One region of the Mycobacterium sp. NGS19 genome, then DNA from elsewhere that is predicted to be linked to it. Evidence: riboswitches for the same ligand, from Rfam matches in the RefSeq annotation. Region 1 holds a riboswitch; the other holds the start of a gene.
The links. Region 1 has a riboswitch for S-adenosylmethionine ahead of AC5Y4N_RS20285 (bifunctional o-acetylhomoserine/o-acetylserine sulfhydrylase). Riboswitches for the same ligand answer to the same signal wherever they lie in the genome.
Positions count from the first base shown of each region.

Region 2: it holds a riboswitch for S-adenosylmethionine, as region 1 does, so the genes downstream of both, AC5Y4N_RS11790 (hypothetical protein) here and AC5Y4N_RS20285 (bifunctional o-acetylhomoserine/o-acetylserine sulfhydrylase) in region 1, are expected to answer to the same signal.

Region 1 is NZ_JCALEB010000008.1:33,554-38,073, forward strand. It holds gene AC5Y4N_RS20280 (NADP-dependent isocitrate dehydrogenase) at 1-1,936, opposite strand, end outside; SAM riboswitch class IV at 2,097-2,216, shown strand; gene AC5Y4N_RS20285 (bifunctional o-acetylhomoserine/o-acetylserine sulfhydrylase) at 2,266-3,618, shown strand; gene metX (homoserine O-acetyltransferase MetX) at 3,615-4,520, shown strand, end outside.
Region 2 is NZ_JCALEB010000003.1:401,042-405,561, forward strand. It holds gene AC5Y4N_RS11780 (ADP-ribosylglycohydrolase family protein) at 1-941, opposite strand, end outside; gene AC5Y4N_RS11785 (recombinase family protein) at 1,170-1,781, opposite strand; gene AC5Y4N_RS11790 (hypothetical protein) at 1,778-2,152, opposite strand; SAM riboswitch class IV at 2,185-2,298, opposite strand; gene AC5Y4N_RS11795 (hypothetical protein) at 3,677-4,021, shown strand; gene AC5Y4N_RS11800 (8-oxoguanine DNA glycosylase OGG fold protein) at 4,225-4,520, shown strand, end outside.

The sequences.
Region 1 (4,520 bases):
TCTCCAGGAAGCAGCCGATCGCCCCGTCGAGCGCCTTGCCGAGAACCGTGGCCCTCTTGTTTCCGGTTTTCGTGCCGATGTCCATCAGGCATGCGCCCAGCGCCAGATACTCGCCGAGCGAATCCCACCGCAGGTGGTTCTCCTCGACCAGCTGCTTGACGTGTTTGGGCGCCGAGCCGCCCGCGCCGGTTTCGTACATCCCACCGCCGGCCATCAGCGGCACGATCGACAGCATTTTGGCGCTGGTGCCCAGCTCCAGGATCGGGAACAGGTCGGTCAGGTAGTCGCGCAGGATGTTGCCGGTGGCCGCGATCGTGTCTTTGCCGCGCACCACGCGTTCGAGCGTGTACCGCATCGCCCACACCTGCGGCATGATCTGGATGTGCAGGCCCTCGGTGTCGTGGTCTTGCAGGTACTTTTTGACCTTTTTGCGTAGCTCGACCTCGTGCGGGCGTTCGATGTCGAGCCAGAACACCACGGTCATACCGGAGTCGCGGGCCCGGGTGACGGCCAGCTTCACCCAGTCCTGGATCGCCGCGTCCTTGGTGACGGGCATGCGCCAGATGTCGCCCTCTTCGACGTTCTGCGTCATCAGCACTTCCCCGGTCTCGTTGTCGACGATGTCGGCGACGCCGTCCTCGGGGATCTCGAAGGTCTTGTCGTGGCTGCCGTACTCCTCGGCCTTCTGCGCCATCAGCCCGACGTTCGGCACGGTGCCCATGGTGGTCGGGTCGAACTGGCCGTGGGTCTTACAGAAGTTGATCATCTCCTGGTAGATGCGGCTGAACGTCGACTCGGGGTTGACCGCCTTGGTGTCCTTGGTCCGGCCGTCGGCGCCGTACATCTTGCCGCCGAGGCGAATCATCGCAGGCATCGAGGCGTCGACGATCACGTCGGACGGCGAGTGGAAGTTCGTGATGCCCCGCGCCGAATCGACCATCGCCAATTCGGGACGATGCTCGTGCACGGCGTGGATGTCGTTGATGATCTCCTCGCGCAACGATCCGGGCAGCGCCTCGATCTTGTTGTAGAGGTCGACCATGCCGTTGTTGACGTTCACGCCGAGTTCGTCGAGCACGTCTTGATGCTTGGCGAACGCGTCCTTGTAGAACACCTTGACGCAGTGGCCGAACACGATGGGGTGGCTGACCTTCATCATCGTGGCCTTGACGTGCAGCGAGAACATCACGCCGGTCTTGTAGGCGTCCTCGATCTGCTGCTCGTAGAACGCGCACAGCGCCTTCTTGCTCATGAACATGCTGTCGATGACGTCGCCCTCGTCGAGCTTCACCTCGGGCTTGAGCACGATCGTCTCGCCGCGCTTGGTCTTCAGCTCCATCCGCACGTCGCGTGGGCGGTCCAGCGTCATCGACTTCTCGCCGTGGTAGAAGTCGCCGCTCTTCATCGTCGCCACATGGGTGCGCGAGGCCTGCGACCACTCGCCCATGCTGTGCGGGTGCTTGCGCGCGTACTCCTTGACCGCCTTGGCCGCGCGCCGGTCCGAATTGCCTTCCCGCAGAACGGGATTGACGGCACTGCCGAGTACCTTCGCGAAGCGCTCCTTGAGCGCCTTCTCCTCGTCGGTCTTGGGATGCGCCGGATAGTCGGGCACTGCGTAGCCCTTCTCCTGCAGTTCCTTGACCGCGTCGGTGAGCTGCGGCACCGAGGCGCTGATGTTGGGCAGTTTGATGATGTTGGTGTCGGGCAGCTGCGTCAGCCGGCCCAGCTCGGCGAGGTTGTCCGGCACGCGCTGATCCTCCTCCAGGCAGTCGGAGAACTCCGCCAGGATGCGGGCCGCCAGCGAGATGTCACTGGTTTCGACTTTGATGCCCGCCGGCTCGGTGAAAGTGCGGATGACCGGCAGCAAGGCGTAGGTAGCCAGCAGCGGCGCTTCGTCGGTCAGCGTGTAGATGATGGTCGGTTGCTCATTGCTCATGTGTTGGGTGTCTCCCGCCATCGGTTCGGACAAGCCGAGTATCAGTATTCCGTCGAGGCACCCGTCGTGTCAGGGGTGGGTCCGGTAGCGAGGTCAGCGCGGGCGTCTGCGACGCGAACTCGGTGGCAGTCGGCTTGCGGCATGCGATACTCTTCTCATCGGTCAAGAGCGCCAGCGCCAAGCCCCGGCTCGCTGGCCGGCAACCCTCCAACCGCGGTGGGGTGCCCCGGGTGATGACCAGGTTGAGTAGCCGCCAGCGGCTACACGGCAAGCGCGGGTCCGTGATGACGGGCCCCGGACCGGACGGCCCTCACCACAGGAGCACATCGATGACGAACGAACAGGACGATCCCAGCAGCCGCTGGGCGTTCGAGACCAAACAGATTCACGTCGGCCAGGTCCCGGACGCCGCCACCAACGCCCGGGCGCTGCCGATCTACCAGACCACCTCGTACACGTTCAACGACACCGCCCACGCCGCCGCACTGTTCGGCCTCGAGGTCGAAGGCAACATCTACACCCGGATCGGCAACCCCACCACCGCGGTCGTCGAGCAGCGCATCGCCGCGCTGGAGAACGGCGTGGCTGCGTTGTTCCTGGCGTCCGGGCAGGCGGCGGAGACGTACGCGATCCTCAACGTCGCCAACGCCGGCGACCACGTCGTGTCCAGCCCTCGGCTGTACGGCGGCACGTACAACCTGTTCCACTACTCGCTGCCCAAGCTGGGCATCGAGGTCAGCTTCGTCCAAGACCCCGACGATCTCGAGTCGTGGCGGGCGGCTGCGCGGCCGAACACCAAGGCGTTCTTCGCCGAGACGATTTCCAACCCCCAGATCGACATCCTCGATATCCCCGGCGTCGCGGCGGTGGCCCATGACGTCGGCGTGCCGCTGATCGTCGACAACACCATCGCGACGCCATATCTCATCCAGCCGATCAGCCACGGCGCCGACATCGTCGTGCACTCCGCCACCAAGTACCTGGGCGGCCACGGCGCGGCGATCGCCGGAGTGATCGTCGACGGCGGCACGTTCGACTGGCGCAACGGTAACTTCCCCGGGTTCACCACGCCCGACCCCAGCTACCACGGAGTGGTGTTCGCCGACCTCGGCCCGCCCGCCTTCGCACTGAAGGCGCGGGTGCAGCTGCTGCGCGACCTCGGTTCTGCCCCTTCGCCTTTCAACGCGTTCCTGATCGCGCAGGGACTGGAGACGCTGAGCCTGCGGGTGCAGCGCCACGTGGAAAATGCGCAACGCGTCGCCGAGTACCTCTCCGGGCACGAGGACGTGGTGTCGGTGAACTACGCCGGGCTGCCGAGCTCGCCGTGGTACGAGCTGGGAAAGAAGCTGGCGCCCAAGGGAACCGGCGCTGTGCTGGCGTTCGAACTGGCCGGCGGCGTGGAGGCCGGCAAGGCGTTCGTCAACGCGCTGACCCTGCACAGCCACGTCGCCAACATCGGTGACGTGCGCTCGCTGGTGATCCATCCGGCATCCACTACGCACAGCCAGCTCAGCCCCGAGGAGCAACTGGCCACCGGCGTCACGCCGGGCCTGGTGCGCCTTGCCGTCGGCATCGAGGGAATCGACGACATCATCGCCGACCTCGAGCGCGGCTTCGCCGCCGCCAAGCCGTTCAGTTCGGCGCGGGGTGCCGACCCCCAGTCGGTGGGGTCGCTGTCGTGACGGATTTCGACGTCCCGACCACCCAGCTGCCCGCCGAAGGGGAGGTGGGCGTCGTCGACATCGGCCCGCTGCGACTGGAGAGCGGCCGGGTGATCGACGACGTGTCGATCGCGCTGCAACGCTGGGGTGAGCTGTCGCCGGCACGCGACAACGTAGTGGTGGTGCTGCACGCGCTCACCGGCGACTCGCACGTCGCCGGGCCCGCGGGCCCGAACCATCCGACCCCCGGCTGGTGGGACAGCGCAGTCGGTCCCGGCGCGCCGATCGACACCAACCGCTGGTGCGCGGTGGCCACCAACGTGCTGGGCGGCTGCCGCGGCTCGACCGGGCCCAGCTCACCCGCAACCGACGGAAAGCCTTGGGGCTCACGGTTTCCCACGATCACCGTGCGCGACCAAGTGGAGGCCGACGTCGCAGCGCTGGCGGCAGTGGGCATCACGGAGGTCGCCGCGGTGGTCGGCGGTTCGATGGGCGGCGCGCGGGCGCTGGAGTGGATCGTCGGCCATCCCGACAAGGTGCGCGCCGCGCTGGTGCTGGCCGTCGGCGCACGTGCGACCGCCGACCAGATCGGCACGCAGACCACCCAGGTCGCCGCGATCAAAGCCGACCCGAACTGGCAGGGCGGCGACTACTACGGCACCGGCCGAGAACCCGTCGACGGCATGGACATCGCCCGGCGCTTCGCCCATCTGACCTACCGCGGCGAGGTGGAACTGGACCGGCGCTTTGCCAATCAGCCGCAGGCCTCGGAGAACCCGCTGACCGGCGGCCGGTACGCGGTGCAGAGCTACCTCGAGTACCAGGGCGCCAAGCTGGTCGACCGGTTCGACCCGGGCAGCTACGTGGTGCTCACCGACGCGCTGTCCAGCCACGACGTCGGACGCGGCCGTGGCGGTGTGCCG
Region 2 (4,520 bases), on a different contig from region 1:
TCACGGGCGCGCATTCGTGGCCAGCCGTGCAGCATGCGACGCCATTCCGCGGGAACCGCCGACGCGCCGTAGGCAGCGCCGAGCAGCCCACCGGCGATCGCTGCGACGGTATCGGTGTCCCCTCCCCCTCGCACCGCCGCATCGAGCGCCAGGCGCAGGTGGTCGACGCGGAAGACTCCGTTGGCCGGATCATCCTGCGGAACCGGCGTTGTCGCGATCGCTGACCATGCCCCTTGCAGCGCTTCCACCACCCACCCGTTGTTGTGGAAGTCTGACGGCTTAGCCTTCTCGGCGACATCGAGCCGTGATGCCCACAATTCTCGGCGTTCATTGTCGATGTGCGGCAGGCCGATTCGAGCGTTCAGCTCTCCCGTGAAAACGGCGTGACGGATGGCGAGGCACCACAGCACGCACGCATCACCGGCTTCACGGTCCCAGTGCGTCAGCTCACTCGCCGCACGGGCTGCCTCGACCAGGGCTGCTTCATCGTTGAGGTAGACCAGTGCGACGGGTGCGGTGCGCATTAATGAACCGTTGCCCGCAGATCTGCCAGTTGACCTGTGTAGCGCTGCTGATTCCATGCGTGCCGCTTCCGCCGTGCTGCCGTGTCGGGCTGCTCGGCTGAGAACCGACCGTGTCTGAACACCAACATCGTTGGCGTTAAGCATCCACTCATGCCAGCGGGTAACGATCGCATCGAGCGCCTTCTCGTGAAGCAGGTCTGCTCCGGTGGCGGCCACCTCGGCGATGGCAATCGCCATAGACGTGTCGTCGGTCCATTCGCCGGGTTCCCAGCCGAAGGCTCCGCCGCCGACCATGGCGACCTCAAGGTCGGGGCCGCGAGGTGGGCCGAACTCATAAGCCGCACCAAGGGCGTCTCCTGCTGCGGTGCCGAGCAGTACGCCGCAAGCGCGGTCAATCTGTGTCGTTGAGAATGTCATGGCCGTCTCCTTTACTCCACCGAGGCGTAGGGCCGTGAAGTTTGTTGAGTCGTGATGTCATGCCGGACTTGAACACTCAGGCGCGGAGCCGAAGGTTGCGCCTTCCCCCTGCGGGGGTGGCGGGGTTCCTGCACCCCCGACGGGGATGGGATCCCTTCCCCGCCGGGGGTAAACCGCATCTGAAACACCCCCGTCGGGGGCGAAACCAGCGCAGCCCCCCGTCGGGGGTTACAGGGATTCGTCGACCAGGTACCGATAGAGGGTGGCGCGGCTGACTCCGAGGTACTTGGCGATGTCCTTGGCCGTGTGGCCGTCGGTCTTCATCCGCCTTGCGGTGGCGAGGTGTTGGGCGCCGGTCACCTTCTTGGGTCGGCCAAACCTCTTCCCGTTTTCTCGAGATGCTTGGCGCTTCAACGCGGTGCGTTCCTTCACCAGCTCACGCTCGTATTCGGCCAGCGATCCCAGCACGCCGATCATCATGCGACCGGCAGGGGTTGACGAGTCGATGCCGTCGGTGGTCGACACCAACGTCGCGCCTCTGGCGCTGAGTTCCTTGACGGTCTGCAGAATGTGGATCATGTTGCGGCCCAGCCTGTCCAGCTTCCACACCACCACCGTGTCGCCCGCACGGACGTACTCCATGAGCGCAGCAAGACCAGGCCGGTCGTCGCGGGCACCCGACATCACGTCCGAGAACGTCTTTGTCACGCCCGCCGCTGCGAGCGCCGCATTCTGCTGATCAAGCGTTTGTGCGACCGTGGAGACGCGGGTGTAGCCGATGAGGGTGCCGGTGCTCACCTCTTGCGCGCCATTGTCCGCTGCGTGGGTGATGATCGTCATTTGCCCGCGTCATTGACATAGCAGTCGTGGCGTTGGTCGACCGTTGCGAGGCTGAAGACGCTGCGCGCACCCCCAACGAACGCTTCGGTGGGGACCGCCAAAACTTGCCAGCGCGGCTTCCACACCGCCATTCCGCCGAAGCGGCGCAGCGCATCTCGTAGCAGCGCTGGACGGTGATTCCACCGCAATAGAGACAGGTCATCACCCTTGATGTGGATCACGCCATCATCGTCGACTGCCGCGGTTACAGGGACAGCGCCCGACGGCTCGCGCAGGGAGTGGTTGAACTGAATCCAGTGGACTAGATGGCCTGGTTTGTATGAGGTGCACTGTGCATCGGTGCCAGAAAAATCCCAAACAGAAGCAGTCATAGGCACTCCCGCAATCCTGGGCCTCCGTGTAGGAGGCGCTCTTGCCCGACACCGGCTGGTGTCGGCCGCTTCGTCATCCGAGCCACCCAACGAGCGTGGGGTTGGCGTGCCGTCCAGTCGGAGCTTAACGACGGCAACTCGTGAAGCACTTTTATTGTATCTCAACGGGTCTGGCTAACGGTACGGGTTTGGACTGCTCAACTCGACGCCATCGCTCAACGCAGTGATGGCAACAGTCTCAGAAGCGGCGGCACCGCAGTCGGTGAGACAAGCCCATCTGAGACAAACTTCCGAGACGGCATGACCTTGGCCAATAAGCTTGGCCCGGAGTGTGATTGAGCCGTCTCAGATGTGTTCTATTTCGCGATAATGGTCGGCGCGTGCTCGGTCGTTAGGCGGCAGCTCGAAGGTGTTTAGCAACGAATAAATCCTGCTAGTGGGCTGGGATTGCGTTTGAGGATCTGACGCGCGTGCCACCGAATGGTGGTCATCCGCTCGTTGCTTCTCCCGCGACTCCATTGCCGCCGACCTAACTTCGAAGCATGCGAGGCAAAGGCTTCTGATAGGCCAACCCGGTTCCGCCTACCTGTGGCGATTCAATCAGCCGGTTCGTGCGCATCCTCCGTCAACTGCACTTATGCGTGTGTGGCTGCTCTCGCCGCCCAAGATCGTGCGTCCCAAAGCCGGTGGCGTGCCGCTTTCATCGCGTTGCCATCGTTTTCGAGACCCACGATTGTCTGGCGATCATACTGGTCTGGTGATCAAGTTGTTTGCCGCCCTATCTGTCACCCTGTCGGTCCCGTTTGTGGGCACGGGTCCCACTGCCCATGCCGATACGTACTGTGAGCTCGGCAACTTGCTCATCCCACAGGAAGTACACCATGTGGGCACCTACCGTGACGCTACCTGTGCGACGGTTGCTGACATTGTGACAACTAGTGCCAACAGTGACTGCATTCGCGCCGTGACTAACTATGTCGTTAGTCGCGGTTATGACCCCTACGTGGCCAAGGACATCGCACTACACAACTGCTGAGCGCGCACCTTCGTTTTCTCGTGGTATGACACCGGACGAACTGCCGGACCACAGTGGTTCTATACGCCCTGCGCATCACTGCATACCTTCAGGTGTCTTCCGGAGAGCCGTCCATAGATCTGCAGCACGACGCCGTCGGCGCGGGGTATCACACCGACCGGACCTTCACCGACACCGCCTCCCGGCTGGCCAGGAGTAACCGGGCCATAGATCGGCTCCAACGATGGACTTTCAGCGGCAGTGCTCGTGTGCCGGGGTCTCGGCGGTGGGCAATTCGCCACCGTCTACCTTCACGGATGCGATGGAGTCGGAATCGTCACGGCAACGATATTCCGGGTCAACGGCACACCCCAGCAGTGACTCAGGTATGCATCCCCAAGTGGCCAAAGACCCTTTATTCGAACGGAGAGAACAACCCAACATGGGTACAGCCAGCAAAGGCCTCGACGACCATGGGAGCGAAAATGTCAACTAGACATCTTAAACATTTGGGCAACCTGCTCACCCTCCTCGGGGTTGCGGTCCTGCTCAGCACGGGAATTGCTTCGGCCGACCCCTCGGCCAACGCCCTAGACCCTGCCACGTCGGAGTCGATCGGTTTTAGCGCGATGCAACATGACGGCCTTCAGGCATACGGGAAGAGCCGGACCCAGGGCATTGATCCGCTCACTCTTTCCGATGCCAAGCTTCGCCAGGAATATTGCAAGGGCGAGCTGCAGCTCTACCAGGAGACGCTGTATGGCCCCCGCAATGTCTCTGTTGTCACCGACCGGTGGCTGAAGGGCTGCGACAGGGGGGCTCAGTGGCTCGTGCAGCAAGGATATGCACGCTAGGACGGGGACCCTGTTTCGGCCCAGTTCGGGCGGCGTACCGCGATGGCGCAATGGAGTCCGATGACCGATTGCCGCGCCGACCAAATTTCGTACTTAGTGGTTATTCGACTGAGTCAAGATAGTCCGTGCGTGCACAGGCGGGTGTCGACGACATGTCATAACGTTGCTGTCATGCTGCACTCTCGGGCGATCGGAGAAGGCCTATGAGCGACGCCTTTCCCGAACCCCTCCGTAAGTGCAGCATCGAGGATGTGGATGCGCAGAGAATCAGGTGGGTGCCCGAACGATGGACCACGGCGTTCGCTGGGCATGAAAAAGCACACGCCGAACTCAAAGCTCACTCGGACGAAGCGGGCGGGATAGCCCGGCGCTATATCCATGCCCACGCCGATGGCGACCCAGTCGAACTGTTCTTGATGGCGATGGCGTGGGGATACAAGCCCAAAGACTATGGTCCCGTTCGCACTCAGGCCGTGCTCGCCCAGGACGGTGCCGCCGA